Regions from separate parts of the Pectobacterium sp. HCp5_1 genome, predicted to be linked through region 4. Evidence: predicted binding sites of a transcription regulator. Region 4 holds the regulator's gene; each other region holds the start of a gene.
The links. Region 4 encodes CRP, which controls carbon source genes, mostly activating them, when cyclic AMP is high. Its sites were predicted from a motif close to ATGTGANNNNNNTCACAT; they were not measured.

Region 1: the regulator CRP is predicted to act here: its motif matches at 1,763-1,780, upstream of Q3A88_RS02150 (YfcZ/YiiS family protein).
Region 2: the regulator CRP is predicted to act here: its motif matches at 2,794-2,811, upstream of cdd (cytidine deaminase).
Region 3: the regulator CRP is predicted to act here: its motif matches at 1,482-1,499, upstream of yrbN (protein YrbN).

The regions. Positions count from the first base shown of each region.
Region 1 covers NZ_JAUMIO010000002.1:138,181-142,109, forward strand. The annotation lists gene Q3A88_RS02140 (MarR family winged helix-turn-helix transcriptional regulator) at 105-590, shown strand; gene Q3A88_RS02145 (class I SAM-dependent methyltransferase) at 583-1,347, shown strand; gene Q3A88_RS02150 (YfcZ/YiiS family protein) at 1,440-1,736, opposite strand; gene fadL (long-chain fatty acid transporter FadL) at 2,118-3,419, shown strand; gene Q3A88_RS02160 (SDR family oxidoreductase) at 3,596-3,929, opposite strand, start outside.
Region 2 covers NZ_JAUMIO010000019.1:15,275-19,203, forward strand. The annotation lists gene Q3A88_RS13915 (NAD-dependent malic enzyme) at 1-1,637, opposite strand, end outside; gene cdd (cytidine deaminase) at 1,844-2,734, opposite strand; gene Q3A88_RS13925 (CidB/LrgB family autolysis modulator) at 2,909-3,604, opposite strand; gene Q3A88_RS13930 (CidA/LrgA family protein) at 3,604-3,929, opposite strand, start outside.
Region 3 covers NZ_JAUMIO010000006.1:142,545-146,473, reverse strand. The annotation lists gene pnp (polyribonucleotide nucleotidyltransferase) at 1-376, shown strand, start outside; gene nlpI (lipoprotein NlpI) at 517-1,401, shown strand; gene yrbN (protein YrbN) at 1,506-1,583, shown strand; gene Q3A88_RS07000 (DEAD/DEAH family ATP-dependent RNA helicase) at 1,576-3,480, shown strand.
Region 4 covers NZ_JAUMIO010000053.1:9,538-13,466, reverse strand. The annotation lists gene Q3A88_RS20850 (aminodeoxychorismate synthase component II) at 1-256, shown strand, start outside; gene Q3A88_RS20845 (aspartate aminotransferase family protein) at 376-1,602, shown strand; gene crp (cAMP-activated global transcriptional regulator CRP) at 1,751-2,383, opposite strand; gene Q3A88_RS20835 (OsmC family protein) at 2,759-3,166, shown strand; gene Q3A88_RS20830 (phosphoribulokinase) at 3,280-3,929, opposite strand, start outside.

The DNA.
Region 1 (3,929 bases), on a different contig from region 4:
ACATGCCGTTGTCAGCCCCGATACCATTAACATTATTTACGCAAAGGCATTTGCCAACAAAATACATTAGCGCTAATGTATTTATTCCAACTAGGGAGGAAATATTGAAAATTAAACCCGGATTGGGCGAACTGCTGAGGTATACCGCTGAGCTGGTTGATAAAGGTTCGGAGGCAAACTACCGCGCCCTGTCACTCAATTATCGTCCACGATTTACCCCTATCCTGCGAGCAATGGCCGCAGGCGCTCAGACCGTGCAGGACATCACTGAGTCCACGCACCTGACTCAGGGGGCGATCAGCCAGTCGGTCGCGTTAATGGAGCAGGACGGCATTCTTGTACGCGAACAGCTCAGTGATGGGCGCAAATTTGCCCTCAGGCTGACGCCAGCAGGCATTCAACTTGTTGCTCAGCTCGAAACCTGCTGGGAAGCCATTTTCCTCGCCATTGAACAGCTTGAAAAAGATGCCGGTTGGCCGCTGATGAAAGGGCTGGAGGAGTTGGCGTCTGCGTTGGAACAGCAGGACTTCGAGAAACGTATACAGATAGCGCGTGCAGAGTTACACGCCTCAGGTGATAAAGATGACTAACACAACCGAAGAAAACAGAAACTGGTTTTCCTCAGGCGGGGAGAACTATGCCCGCTACCGACCGCACTATCCACCCGAACTGGCAGAATACCTTTCCAGTCTCGCCCCCAGTACCCAAAACGCGCTGGATGTAGGGTGCGGAACCGGGCAGCTTACGCGACAGTTGGCTGAACATTTCGACGCGGTAAAAGGTCTCGATCCCAGCGTGAGTCAGCTAGGCAACGCCGTTGCACATCATCGTATCGACTACGTGTGCTCCCCCGCAGAAACGCTGCCCGAACAGCCACTCACTTACAGTTTGATTACCGCAGCGCAGGCCGCACACTGGTTCAAGCTGGACGCGTTTTATCAGGAAGTCCGCAGAGTGGCAGTCCCTCAGGGAATATTAGCCCTCATCAGCTATGGCGTTATGCAGCTTGATGACGATCTGAACGACAGATTTCGTCAGTTTTATTACGAAGAGATTGGCCCGTTTTGGCCTGCCGAACGTAAGCTGGTTGATAACGGATATCGGGATATCCCCTTCCCTTTTGATGAGATCGCCGCACCGCCTCTTAACATCCAGCTTGAGTGGCCGTTAGACGCCCTTATTGGCTATATTTCGACCTGGTCTGCCGTCGCCAGCGCCCGAGAAGCAGGACGAGAGGAAATGCTGCGCCGTTTTTATGACGACATCGCGACACTCTGGGGAACGCCAACAACATGCCGACCGGTTCTATGGCCGATTAACATGCGCATTGGGAGAATTGATAAGTGACGACACCACCAACAGCGGTGGATAGAAACAACGAAGGGAAATAAAGCGAGTCGGCAGGCGATGCGATAACGCAATGCCTGCCAGAGGAAGATTTAACGCAGGCCGAGCTGGAAAATCATCGTTTCAGCCTGGCAGCTGAACGTGAAATCGATGTCCAGTTTAACGCCGCCGTCTACCTCTTCCAGCGTGCTGGCGATTTCACAAGGTTCAGACTCTACCGCACGCGCTTTTTCCGTCAGGGCGGCCAGTGCCGCTTCTGCCTCAGCACGATTGCCGAAAACGTTGCTGTAAGACGCCGTGCAATCCGTGTTATCCATAATTGTGCCAACATCGACACAGCAGCAGGCTGCGGTTTCTTCAGCACTGCATTTGTTGATTACGTTCGTCATGCTACTTTCCTCTTAAAACGCGGGAGATATGATCCAGTTCAAATATTTTTATCTTCCTTATATTTTACTCCCTCATCCCGAAGCAGTGCCAGCACTTCATGCTGACCAGTAATTTTAGTGATATCAATCACATTACGGTGTTATACGACAGTAAAGACCGCGTAATATCTCTTCACACAAATTAACCAAAACGTTAAGCAGATCTAAATTTTGCATCATTTTGGAAATATTTTTAATACACGGACGCAACATTGTCGTATTCCCAACTTATACTTTGGCAACTGGTCTGATTTGTCAGGCTAAGTGCGCCCCCTACAATGCGCGTCCCTTGTTACCCCGTGTAACAACGTTAAATAACAAGCATATAAAGAGGTTTTGGTCATGAACCAGAAAAACCTGTTCAAACAATCCACAATTGCTGTTGCGGTGGCCCTGTTTTCAGCAAATGTGTCAGCAGCTGGTTTCCAGCTAAATGAATACTCGTCATCGGGTCTGGGGCGTGCGTTTTCTGGTGAAGGTGCGGTAGCCGACAACGCGACTTCCGGCAGCCGTAACCCAGCGACCATGACCATGTTTGACCGCCCGTCCTTCTCCGGTGGTGTCACCTATATCAACCCAGACATTGATGTTCAGGGGAAAAACTCCCTAACCGGGCAAGATACCAGCGCCAAAAACATCGCACCACATGCCTGGGTACCGAACCTACACTTCATCATGCCGCTGAATGAACAGTGGGCGATTGGTGCTTCCGCCACCACTAACTATGGCCTGGCGACTAAATTTAATGATAACTATGCAGCAGGTTCTATCGGCGGTGAAACCGACCTGTTGACATCAAACCTGAACCTGAGCGCCGCGTATCGACTGAACCAACATTTCAGTTTTGGTTTAGGGGTTAACGCGGTTTATGCCGATGCCAAATTTATTCGGCGCGCTGGTGAACTGGCTAATGTTCCTGCCGGTGTGGGGGGCGCTCAGGGTGCCGTTGCAGGCCCGTCTTCAGAGATGGCTCGTCTGGAAGGTAAAGAGTGGGGTTACGGCTGGAATGCCGGCATCCTGTATGAAGTGGATGAAAACAACCGCTTCGGCCTGACCTATCGTTCCAAAGTCGATATCGATTTCAATGGTGATTACAGTAACCAACGGTCCGCTGGGCCTGGTGCCCTCAATGGCGCAACAATTCCTGGTAAGCTGACACTCAATCTGCCAGAAATGTGGGAAGCGTCCGCCTACCACCGCGTGGCACCGAAGTGGGCGGTTCACTACAGCCTGACCTACACCAGTTGGAGCCATTTCCAGGAGCTGAAAGCGACAGGTAACAGTGGCAACACGCTGTTCCAGAAAGAGGAAGGCTTCCGTGATGCCTACCGTATCGCACTGGGTACCACCTACTATCATGACGATAACTGGACGTTCCGTAGTGGTATCGCGTTTGATGACAGTCCGATACCAGCCGACAGACGTTCTATCTCTATCCCCGATCAGGATCGTTTCTGGTTGAGCGCAGGCACCACTTACGCCTTCAATAAAGATGCGTCAGTGGATGTCGGCGTTTCCTATATGCACGGTAAGCAAGTCGATATCAGCGAACCGCTCTCTGATAGAGCAGGCTCCCCACGCTACAACTTCAGCTCCAAAGGTAAAGCCTGGCTGTACGGCGTGAACTTTAACTATGCGTTCTAAATAAAGAATGGCGTTCTAAATAAAGCACGCGTTCTCATTGCTATCAGTCAGAACGTGATAAAGCAGGTAAGGCAACTTACCTGCTTTTTTATTGCTCATCACAAGGCACGTGTCTCTGTCTTACTGACGTAGCGATTAGCTAATGATGAACACTCCACGAACATTGTAATGTCGAATCAGTCGTTCAAGAGACGTCCGCCATCCACGACGATCTCACTACCGATGGTCCATCGGGACTCATCTGAAGCCAGATACAACACCGCCTTGGCAATCTCCTCCGCCGTGCCGAAACGGCCTGAAGGGATGCTCTTGACGATCTCCTCATTGACTTGTTTGCGATAGCTATCGGGAATGCCAAGTTTGTCATACAGCGGGGTATCTATAGGACCCGGGCTGACCGCGTTGATGCGAATACCACGCGCCATCAGTTCACTCGACAGCGTCTTTGACAGGCTAAGAAAAGCGGCTTTGGTCGCCGAATAAACGGAGGAGCGGCTCGATCCTACATGC
Region 2 (3,929 bases), on a different contig from region 4:
TTCTGCAACGCATCGGCTGACGTCACCACGGCTGCGCCCTGCAGCTGTGCGGCTTTACCCACATCCAGTGCAATACGCTTGGACACCTGCTGGATATCGGACAGATCCGGCAGCAGCGCGCCTTCACCGTTATTCGCCAGCGGCGAGCAGTCAGCCAGCGCACGGCTAGCGGCCATCAACATACCGTCAGTGATACGTTTGGCGCCCGACGCCAGTACACCTAACCCGATACCTGGGAAAATGTAGGAGTTGTTGCACTGGGCGATAGGGAAGATTTTGCCCTGATAGTTAACCGGAGCGAACGGGCTGCCGGTTGCGACCAGCGCTGCGCCTTCTGTCCAGCGAATGATATCTTCTGGACGGGCTTCCACGCGGGATGTCGGGTTAGACAGTGGCATCACGATAGGACGCGCGCAGTGCTTGTGCATTTCACGGATGATTTCTTCCGTGAACAGACCCGGCTGGCCGGATACACCGATCAGGATGGTCGGCTTGGCATTGCGTACCACTTCCAGCAGTGAAATTGCGTCGCTGTTGCAATCCCAATCAGCCAGCAATTCACTTTTCTGCACCAGCTTGCTCTGGAAATCGAGCAGGTTCGGCAGTTTGTCCGTCAGTAGACCGAAGCGATCAACCATAAAGACGCGTGCGCGTGCTTCTTCTTCGCTCAGCCCTTCAGACTTCATCTGCGCGACGATTTGCTCAGCGATACCACAGCCTGCGGAGCCCGCACCCAGGAAGGTCACTGTCTGATCGCGTAGCTGAGTGCCTGCTGCACGGCTGGCGGCAATCAGGCTGCCAATCGCAACGGCAGCGGTGCCCTGAATGTCATCGTTAAAGCTACAGATCTCATCACGATAGCGGTTCAGCAGCGGTGTCGCATTTTTCTGTGCGAAGTCTTCAAACTGCAACAACACGTTCGGCCAGCGGCGTTTAACGGCCTGAATGAATTCGTCAACAAATTCATAGTATTCGTCGTCGGTGATACGTGGGTGGCGCCAGCCCATGTACAGCGGATCGTTCAGGCGCTGCGGGTTGTTGGTGCCGACATCCAGAACGACAGGCAGAGTGTAGGCTGGGCTGATACCGCCACATGCGGTGTACAGCGACAGCTTACCGATTGGGATCCCCATGCCGCCGATACCCTGGTCGCCCAGACCCAGAATACGCTCACCGTCGGTTACAACGATGACTTTTACATTCTGCTTGGTGGCGTTTTGCAGCATATCGTCGATATGCGCGCGGTTAGGGTAGGAGATAAACAGCCCGCGTGCGCGACGATAGATATCGGAAAAGTGTTCACAGGCTTCGCCAACGGTCGGGGTGTAGATGATCGGCATCATCTCACTGAGGTGACCGTCCAGCAGGCGGTAGAACAGCGTCTCGTTGGTGTCCTGAATGTTGCGCAGGTACACGTGTTTTTCAATATCGTGTTTGAATTCCTGATACTGACGCCAGGCGCGTTCTGCCTGTTCTTCGATAGTTTCGACGGCTTCAGGCAGCAGACCATGCAGGTTAAAGTTAGCGCGTTCTTCTTCGGTAAACGCGCTGCCTTTATTCAGCAGGGGAAATTCAAGCAAGATTGGGCCAGCGTAGGGAATATGGAGAGGACGTTTGCTTTCGTATTCTAATTCCATGACTTTTTACTCTCGGATAACAGAAAAAACTCAGGTGTTGTCGATAAAAACTGTTGCGGATCTTAAATTACCCAGAAAATATGTACAGGAATTGTTAATTTAAATAGTTACAGATGGCTTGCATCTTAGTCAAAATGCAGGCTTTATCGATTCACCTCTCGTTTCTCACACTTCTCTTTGCTGAAATCCTGTGCTGACCTCTGCCGTTATTCCTCAATAAAGTGATGTTCAATGTCGGTACAGCCCAATTCAGCCAGCATAATTTGCGAAATGGCCCAGTGGCTGACAACCGCATGGCGACGCTCAACGACAGCCGCGTGTTTAATGGTGCACGGAGCGTCACCAGCAAGGTTCATCAGATTCAATGCAACTTGCAAAGGCGGCAGGCTCGGGTTAAATGCCGCATTTTCTGCGTAGCGTCCGGTATAAATGTTGCCACTTGAGGTTTCCAGCGCAATGCCGCTGATGGCTTTGCTATAGGGCGCGTGGCTACGGTTGGCGGCATCCAGAGCCAGACGTGCAAGCGCGTTCACATTCTGCAAGGTTGCGCCGTGGTTGACGTCATCCATCAGTAAGGTATCGATGTGCAGATCGACGGGGCCAAAGGAATCCGGCAGATAGTGGCTGAGCACCGCAGGCTGGCGACCCGGCAATTGAATGCGCAGCGACGCTGCATTACGCAATTCATTCATAAACTGACGACAGTGGCCGCATGGCGTGTAGTTCACGGTCACGGCTCGCAATCCACGCTCATTGCGCATCCAGGCGTGGCTGACAGCGCTTTGTTCGGCATGCACCGTTTGCTGCAACTGAACCGCGCTGAACTCCATGTTGGCACCAAAGTAGAAATTGCCACTGAGCCCTTGCGCAATTGCGCCAACCTGAAAATTCGAGATAGGCGCTTGTGCGCAGGCAGCGGCCAGAGGCAATAGCGCAAAGGCCAACGTGTCGGCGTCTAGCTGGCTGGCTTCGCAGACGGCATTCACGTCATCTGCGGTGAGCATGGCGGCGAAATCGGGTTTATCGATCAAGGGACCGATCGCGGCTTGCAGACTGGCAGGTAATTGCTGGAAGGCGTTTTCAAATCGTGGATGCATATCGGCGTACTCTTTTTACCCGTCAATGACGTCATGTTAGGGAGCAGAGTAGCAATAAATTGTGATCAAAATCTCTTTGTTGAATGAAAGGAATGCAAATTAACTGTTAAATGCGAGATGTATCTCAATTTTATGGCGGGGCGGTGCGAGGCACGCACCATCCCCCCGCTAGATTCAGCCAGCGACGTGCAAGAGTAGAGGGAAGATGAGCGGCGCAATTAGCGACGTGATGATCCCGCAGATGACCAGCGCCAGCGAACTGAATGCGCCTTCCTGATAATCAACTTCCGCACAGCGCGCCGTTCCGAGTGCGTGTGAGGCGGTGCCCATCGACAGCCCACGCGCGGCTTTAGTTTTAATACCGAGGCGGTTGAACACACTGTGGCCTAAGACTGCGCCGAGAATACCGACAAAAATCACGCAGACGGCGCTGATAGCCGGAATCCCGCCAATCGAGCTGGCGACGGCCATCGCAATCGGCGTGGTGACGGATTTAGGCAGCACCGAGGCCGCGATTTCTGGTGAAGCGCCCATCCACAGCGCTACCAGCGTGCCGGAGATAATGGCGGTCAGGCTGCCGATGAAGCACACGCTGATGATCGACTTCCAGCGCGCGCGAATTTGGTGCAGCTGTTCATAAAGCGGGAACGCCAGCGCGACCACCGCCGGTTGCAGCAGATCGTTAAGGACTTTACTGCCCTGAAAATAGTGCTCGTAGGGAATCTTCAATACCAGCAGCAGCGGAATAATAATCGCCATCGACACCAGCAGCGGGTTCAACAGGGAAATCCGGGTCAGCACGGCCAGTTTACGCGCGGCGAAAAAGACAATCAGAGTGAGGGGAAGCGACCACCACAAATAGCTGAACATTATTCATTATCCTTCGGCGGCGTACGATCGCCAGCCACGGCTCGTTCACGCTGCATTATCTGGGTACTGAAACCCACAACCAACATCACAATAAAGGTACTGATCAGGCAGGAAACGACGATAGGGCCAAACTGTTGGCTGACCAGATCGTAATAATTCATCACGCCGACGCCGATTGGGACGAACAGCAGCGCCATGTGACGAATAAGCAGGTGGCAACCTGGTTTTACCCACTGCGCGGGCAGAATTTGCGAGGCGAGAAGGATGAACAAGACCAGCATGCCGATGATACTGCCGGGGATAGTGAACGGAAGTAACGCGGATA
Region 3 (3,929 bases), on a different contig from region 4:
AACCGGCACGACTATTGAAATTGAAGACGATGGTACTGTGAAGATCGCTTCAACCGACGGCGAAAAAGCGAAACACGCGATTCGTCGCATTGAAGAGATCACTGCCGAAATCGAAGTCGGCCGCGTGTATCAGGGTAAAGTTACCCGCATCGTTGATTTTGGTGCTTTCGTCGCTATTGGCGGCGGCAAAGAAGGCCTGGTGCATATTTCTCAGATCGCCGATAAGCGCGTAGAGAAAGTGACTGACTACCTGCAAATGGGTCAGGAAGTGCCGGTCAAGGTTCTGGAAGTTGATCGCCAGGGCCGCGTGCGCTTAAGCATCAAAGAAGCAACTGCGCAAACTCAGGAAGCTGCAGCACCGTCTTCTGAGGAATAACGACTGTTAGATAACGGTCTTATGGCACCTTGCCTGATTATCATGGCAAGGTGCTGCGTGTATCGTAAGGGAATGGATGACCTTGCGTTGAGCGGTCCGGGACAGGATGTTCATCCAATGTTTGTCTTCGGGAGTGGGAAATGAAGCCTTTCTTGCGCTGGTGTTATGTTGCAACAGCACTCATGCTGGCAGGATGCAGCAACACGGATTGGCGTAAAGACGCAGTATTGGCGATTCCGTTACAGCCTACTTTGCAGCAGGAAGTGATCCTGGCACGCATGGAACAAATCCTTGCAAGCCGGGCATTAACCGATGATGAGCGAGCACAGCTATTATATGAGCGCGGAGTGCTGTATGATAGTCTCGGGTTACGGGCATTGGCGCGGAATGATTTTTCACAAGCGCTGACGATCCGCCCTGATATTCCAGAAGTTTTTAACTATTTGGGTATCTATTTAACGCAGGCAGGCAATTTTGATGCTGCCTATGAAGCGTTTGATTCTGTACTAGAGCTTGATCCAACTTACAATTACGCGCGTTTAAACCGGGGCATCGCTTTGTATTATGGCGGTCGCTACCTGTTAGCGCAGGATGATCTGCTGGCGTTTTATCGAGACGATCCGAATGATCCTTTCCGTTCGTTGTGGCTGTATCTTGTGGAGCGAGAAATCAATCCAGAGACGGCCAAAATTGCGTTGAAGAAACGCTATGACGACGCCAAGAAAGGGCCTTGGGGATGGAATATTGTCGAATTCTATCTGGGCAGTATCAGTGAAAAAACACTGATGCAGCGTTTACAGGTAGAAGCTACGGATAACACTTCGCTCGCTGAGCATCTCAGTGAAACTGACTTCTATTTAGGTAAGCACTACCTAAGTCTGGGGGACAAGAACACCGCCTTGGCGCTGTTCAAGCTGACGGTTGCCAACAACGTTCATAACTTTGTTGAGCACCGCTATGCATTGTTGGAATTGGCGCTATTAGGCCAAGAGCAAGACGACCTATCAGGATCGGACCAGCAATAGCTGACGAACACTTAATCAGCCTGAAAAACTTCGGTTATCACCTTCACGGGTGAGGGCTTTTTTGTTCGCTTTTTAATCCAATTTGAGCCGGTTCACACTTTTCAATGAAAATGACTGAAAATTTTCACGACGAGTTATGTAGACTGGCCGCCATGTTTAATGAGGCACGTGTACATGACTGATTTAGTAACTTCTTTTGCCGATTTAGGGCTGAACACCTCTATCCTTAATGCCCTGACTGATTTGGGCTATGAAAAACCGTCTCCGATTCAGGCGGAATGTATTCCTCACCTGCTGAACGGTCGCGATGTGCTGGGTATGGCACAGACCGGTAGCGGTAAAACAGCAGCGTTCTCTCTGCCATTACTGAACAATCTGAAACCTGAACTTAAAGCACCACAGATTCTGGTGCTGGCACCGACCCGCGAGCTGGCGGTGCAGGTAGCAGAGGCCTGCAATGATTTCTCCAAACATATGCACGGCGTGAATGTCGTCGCACTGTACGGCGGCCAGCGCTATGACGTGCAACTGCGCGCTTTGCGTGGTGGTGCACAGATCGTTGTAGGTACGCCGGGCCGTCTGCTGGATCACCTGAAACGCGGTACGCTGGATCTGTCCAACCTGAGTGGTTTGGTGCTGGACGAAGCTGATGAAATGCTGCGTATGGGCTTCATCGAAGATGTTGAAAACATCATGGCTCAGATCCCTGCTGAACATCAGACTGCGCTGTTCTCTGCGACCATGCCTGAAGCGATTCGCCGCATTACGCGCCGTTTCATGAAAGATCCGCAAGAAGTTCGCATTCAATCAAGCATTACTACGCGCCCAGACATCAGCCAGAGCTACTGGACGGTGCAGGGTATGCGTAAAAATGAAGCGCTGGTACGTTTCCTGGAAGCGGAAGATTTTGATGCGGCGATTATTTTCGTTCGTACCAAAAACGCGACGCTGGAAGTGGCCGAAGCCTTGGAGCGTAGCGGTTACAACAGCGCCGCGCTGAACGGTGACATGAATCAGGCGCTGCGTGAGCAAACGCTGGAGCGTCTGAAAGATGGTCGTCTGGATATCCTGATCGCGACCGACGTTGCGGCGCGTGGTCTGGACGTTGAGCGTATCAGTCTGGTAGTGAACTACGATATCCCGATGGATGCCGAGTCTTACGTCCACCGTATTGGTCGTACCGGTCGTGCAGGTCGTGCGGGCCGCGCTCTGCTGTTCGTCGAAAATCGTGAACGCCGCCTGCTGCGCAACGTTGAACGCACAATGAAGCTGACCATTCCTGAAGTGGAATTGCCAAATGCAGAATTGCTGGGTCAACGCCGTCTGGCTAAATTCGCCGCTAAAGTACAGCAACAGCTGGAAAGCAGCGATCTGGACATGTACCGTGCACTGCTGACAAAACTGCAACCGCAGGAAGAGCTGGATGTCGAAACGCTGGCTGCTGCGCTGCTGAAAATGGCGCAGGGTGAACGTCCTCTGATTCTGCCACCCGATCCGGTATTCCGTCCTCGTCGCGAATTCCGCGATCGTGATGAGTCTCGCAGTGATTCACGTGGCGATCGTCGTCGTGATCCTCGCGATTCTCGTGACAGCCGTGACGGTGACCGTCCACAACGTCGTGAGCGTCGTGATGCTGGCGAGATGGAACTGTATCGCATTGAAGTGGGTCGTGATGACGGCGTTGAAGTTCGCCACATTGTTGGTGCCATTGCCAACGAAGGTGACATCAGCAGCCGCTACATCGGTAACATCAAGTTGTTCGCGTCTCACTCGACGATTGAACTGCCGAAAGGTATGCCGGGCGATCTGTTATCACATTTCACCCGTACGCGTATTCTGAACAAACCAATGAATATGCAACTGATGGGTGATGCAGTTGCACAGCCAGAACGTCGTGGCGGTGGTCGTCCTGGTGGCGAACGTCGTGATGGCGCAGCACCACGCCGCTCTTTCGGCGGTGGCGAACGCCGTGAAGGTAACGGTAACGGCGGTGAGCGTCGTGAGCGTTCTTTCAACCGTGATAACCGTGACGGCGCTTCACGCGCTCCACGTCGTCGTCCTGCTGACGCGGGTCAATAAAACTAACATTGAGTAATGAGCGTATTGGGTTACGGTTTAGGGCGAGATTAAATACTTCGCTTCAAATAACGAAATAGTGCTTTACGCAACATTTATTTTTGTATTTTATTATAATAAGCGGCCCATCGATGATGATGGGCCGATTATTGTTATGACTCAGCATCCTATCTTAATTTTATCTTAAGGAAGAATTCACTCCGAAGTGCACATTAAGTCACCATTCTCAATACCTCGAACACTTTCGACGGCTGTATGAACTCAATATACTTACGTAGCACTACGGTTCAGTCACTCTGATAGCGTTTTAACTCTTCTTTCGACACCGTTCTCAGGGTAAACTGCTTTAGCTGTCTATAATTCATGTTACTCGCGCGTCTTCGGTAGGAAGAATGAGATAACTTATCGGCATCTTCACTCCCAGTCAGTCCAAACCGAGTGTTACATTTATT
Region 4 (3,929 bases):
TGCGCATAGCGATACGGGGGTTTTCACGGGGTTGGCACAGCCGTTGACGGTCACCCGTTATCATTCACTCATTATTGATTCCGCCTCGCTACCCGATTGCTTTGAAGTTACGGCCTGGAGCGAACATGAAGGAAAGCGTGATGAGATTATGGGGATTCGCCATCGCGCATTGCCGCTGGAAGGGGTGCAGTTTCACCCAGAGAGCATTCTTAGCCAGCAGGGGCATCAGCTTTTGGATAATTTCCTTAAAATTTAGCGATATAGAAAGTTATTCTCCTCAGTAGCCGATTTAATATTGCCTGCAATTGATTTTTTATGCATATTTATTGACTATATTTTCATTCCGGTATGATGGACAGCAGAGTGAGGCAGCAAATGGCAGCAGAGCAGAAAGCAGTGACACGGGATACTCACGATAAAGTGATTTTGCCAGTTTATGCACCCGCTAAGTTTGTACCCGTGAAAGGTAAAGGGAGTCGCGTCTGGGATCAGGACGGCCGCGAGTATATCGATTTCTCCGGCGGTATTGCGGTTACGGCGCTGGGTCACTGCCATCCTGCATTGGTGAACGCGTTGCAGCAGCAGGGTGAAAAGCTGTGGCACACCAGCAATATTTTCACGAATGAGCCTGCGTTGCGCCTCGCCAGCAAATTGATTGATGCGACTTTTGCTGACCGTGTGTTCTTTGTTAACTCCGGTGCTGAAGCCAACGAAGCTGCCTTTAAGCTGGCGCGTCACTATGCGGTTAAACGCCATAGTCCGTATAAAACCAAGATCATCTCCTTCTACAATGCATTCCATGGTCGGACGCTGTTCACCGTTTCGGTCGGCGGACAGCCTAAATATGCCGATGGTTTCGGGCCTAAGCCTGCCGATATTGTTCATGTTCCCTTCAACGACCTGGCTGCTGTTAAAGCGGTGATGGACGATCACACCTGTGCAGTCGTGCTGGAACCGGTTCAGGGTGAAGGGGGGATTACGCCTGCTACGCCTGAATTTTTACAAGGTGTTCGCGATCTATGCGATCAGCACAAGGCGCTGCTGGTGTTTGATGAAGTGCAGAGCGGAATGGGGCGTACTGGCAAACTATTCAGCTACATGCACTACGGCATTACGCCGGATATTCTCACAACGGCTAAAGCATTGGGCGGTGGTTTCCCAATTAGCGCAATGCTGACGACGGAAGAGATCGCATCGGCTATGACGGTTGGGGTGCACGGCACCACCTATGGCGGCAACCCGCTGGCCTGTGCGGTGGCGGAAGCCGCGCTGGATATTATCAACACGCCAGAAGTGCTGTCAGGCGTGGCGGATCGCCACGATCGCTTTGTCAGTGAGCTTGAGAAAATCAATCAGCAGTTCGGTGTATTCGAACAGGTTCGCGGTATGGGTTTGCTGTTGGGGGCAGAACTGAAACCGCAATGGCATGGTCGTGCGGGCGAGTTTCTGGCGGCGGCAACGTCTCAGGGGCTTATGGTGCTGATGGCTGGGCCGAATGTGATCCGCTTTGTACCGTCGTTGATCATTGATGAAGATGATATTGTGCAGGGGATGGCGAAATTCGCTAAAGCCGTCGCGCAGGTTGTTAACGCAGCAAACTGATTACGTTACGCCATAAAAAAACGTAGGGAACGTTTTTCAGCGTTGCGTTAGCAACGACCCGTAGGGTGGTGAGCAGGAAGCTCGCCATAAAAAAAGCGTGAGGCCGAGGCTTCACGCTTTTTTATTGGTAGGGTACAGCGACAGGGGCTTAGCGAGTGCCGTAAACGACAATCGTTTTACCGTGTGCAGAGATCAGGTTCTGGTCTTCTAACATTTTCAGAATGCGGCCCACGGTTTCACGCGAGCAGCCAACGATTTGCCCAATTTCCTGACGGGTAATTTTTATTTGCATGCCATCTGGATGCGTCATGGCATCAGGTTGTTTGGCCAGGTTGAGTAGGGTTTGGGCAATACGGCCGGTCACATCAAGGAAGGCGAGGTTGCCGACCTTCTCAGAGGTAACCTGAAGTCTGCTTGCCATTTGTGCAGACAGACGCATGAGGATATCCGGGTTAACCTGGATGAGCTGGCGGAATTTTTTATAGGAAATTTCAGCCACTTCACAGGCAGTTTTTGCCCGCACCCAGGCGCTGCGCTCCTGACCTTCTTCAAACAGGCCGAGCTCGCCGATAAAATCGCCCTGATTGAGGTAGGAAAGGATCATTTCCTTGCCTTCTTCATCTTTGATTAGCACTGCGACAGAGCCTTTCACGATGTAGTAAAGCGTTTCTGCTTTTTCACCTTGGTGAATCAGCGTGCTCTTCGATGGATACTTGTGAATATGACAATGGGAAAGGAACCATTCGAGAGTTGGATCTGTTTGCGGTTTGCCGAGAACCATTCGCTATCATCCTCTGTTGTAATTCACTGCGCAAATTACAGGGGTCAGAGTTCCCTGTACGGCGTGTTTTACTGCTAAAAAAATAAAATTCAGTCTAGGCAGAATGACGTCAGGGAATATACTGAAACCACTGTACCCTTTATTTTCCGGTTGCTGCCTTGCCGCACCGTAAACGTGGCTGGGGTATGTCTGGCCAGGCCATCATCTTCTTCGTTTCTGGGTTTGTCCAGAAAAGGTCTATTCTGTTTTCGTTTTAACACAGCTTGAAGGACGTGTCTTGTGTTGTCTCGCTTCAGCATGACAAAGCGCTGATTAACGCTGGTTTTTGTACAGTAACGGTATAAATTTTCAAAAAATTTTTAGTGGAGAGGCATCATGCAGGCACGGGTAAAATGGGTTGAAGGCTTAACGTTTTTAGGCGAATCCGCATCAGGGCATCAGATAGTGATGGACGGCAATTCCGGTGATAAAGCGCCCAGTCCGATGGAAATGGTGTTGATGTCTGTAGGGGGATGCAGCGCGATTGATGTGGTATCGATTCTGCAAAAAGGCCGCAACGATGTAGCGGATTGTGAAGTGAAATTAACGTCAGAGCGTCGGTCTGACGCGCCGCGTTTATTTACCCACATCAATCTGCATTTTATCGTGACGGGAAAAGGGTTGACCGACAAAGTTGTCGAGCGAGCCGTCGTACTGTCGGCGGAAAAATACTGCTCTGTGGCACTGATGCTGGGTAAAGCCGTTGAGGTGACGCACAGCCACGAAATTAGAGTGCTGGAATAATCCCTTTCTCTGGGCACTCATTCTGGTCACTTAAGCCTGCTATTAGTGGAAACACCGGGGGAGGTTCCCGTCGGGAGGCCTCACCCCTGTGGTCGCCCCGTGTATCTCGATGCTTATTCGATGGTTTTCCCTTCAATTAACCGCTGCACCAGCGGCGCCATGATCAATTCCATCGCCAGCCCCATCTTCCCGCCGGGAACGACCAGCGTGTTGATGTGGGAGATAAAGGACCCCTGCAACATGGCGAGCAGATAGGGGTAATCAATATTGTCCAATCCCTGAAAATGAATCACGACGAAGCTTTCGTCCAGTGACGGAATCGATTTGGCAGCGAACGGGTTGGAGGTGTCCACGGTAGGCACACGCTGGAAGTTGATGTGTGTGCGAGAGAACTGTGGCGTGATATAGGTGATGTAGTCTTCCATTGAGCGGACGACGGAATCCATCACCGCTTCACGCGAGTGACCGCGCTCATTAACGTCACGAATCAGCTTTTGAATCCATTCCAGGTTGACGATCGGCACTACGCCGACGAGTAAATCCACATGCTGTGCCACGTCGTTTTGCTCAGTGACCACGCCGCCGTGTAGCCCTTCATAGAACAGGATGTCGGTGGGTTCCGGCATTGGTTCCCACGGCGTGAATGTTCCGGGAACCTGATTATAGGGAATCGCTTCATCGTAGGTATGCAGGTATTTACGCGTCTGGCCGCGCCCGTGCAGGCCATATTCGATAAACGACTGTTCCAGCAGGCTGAAATCAT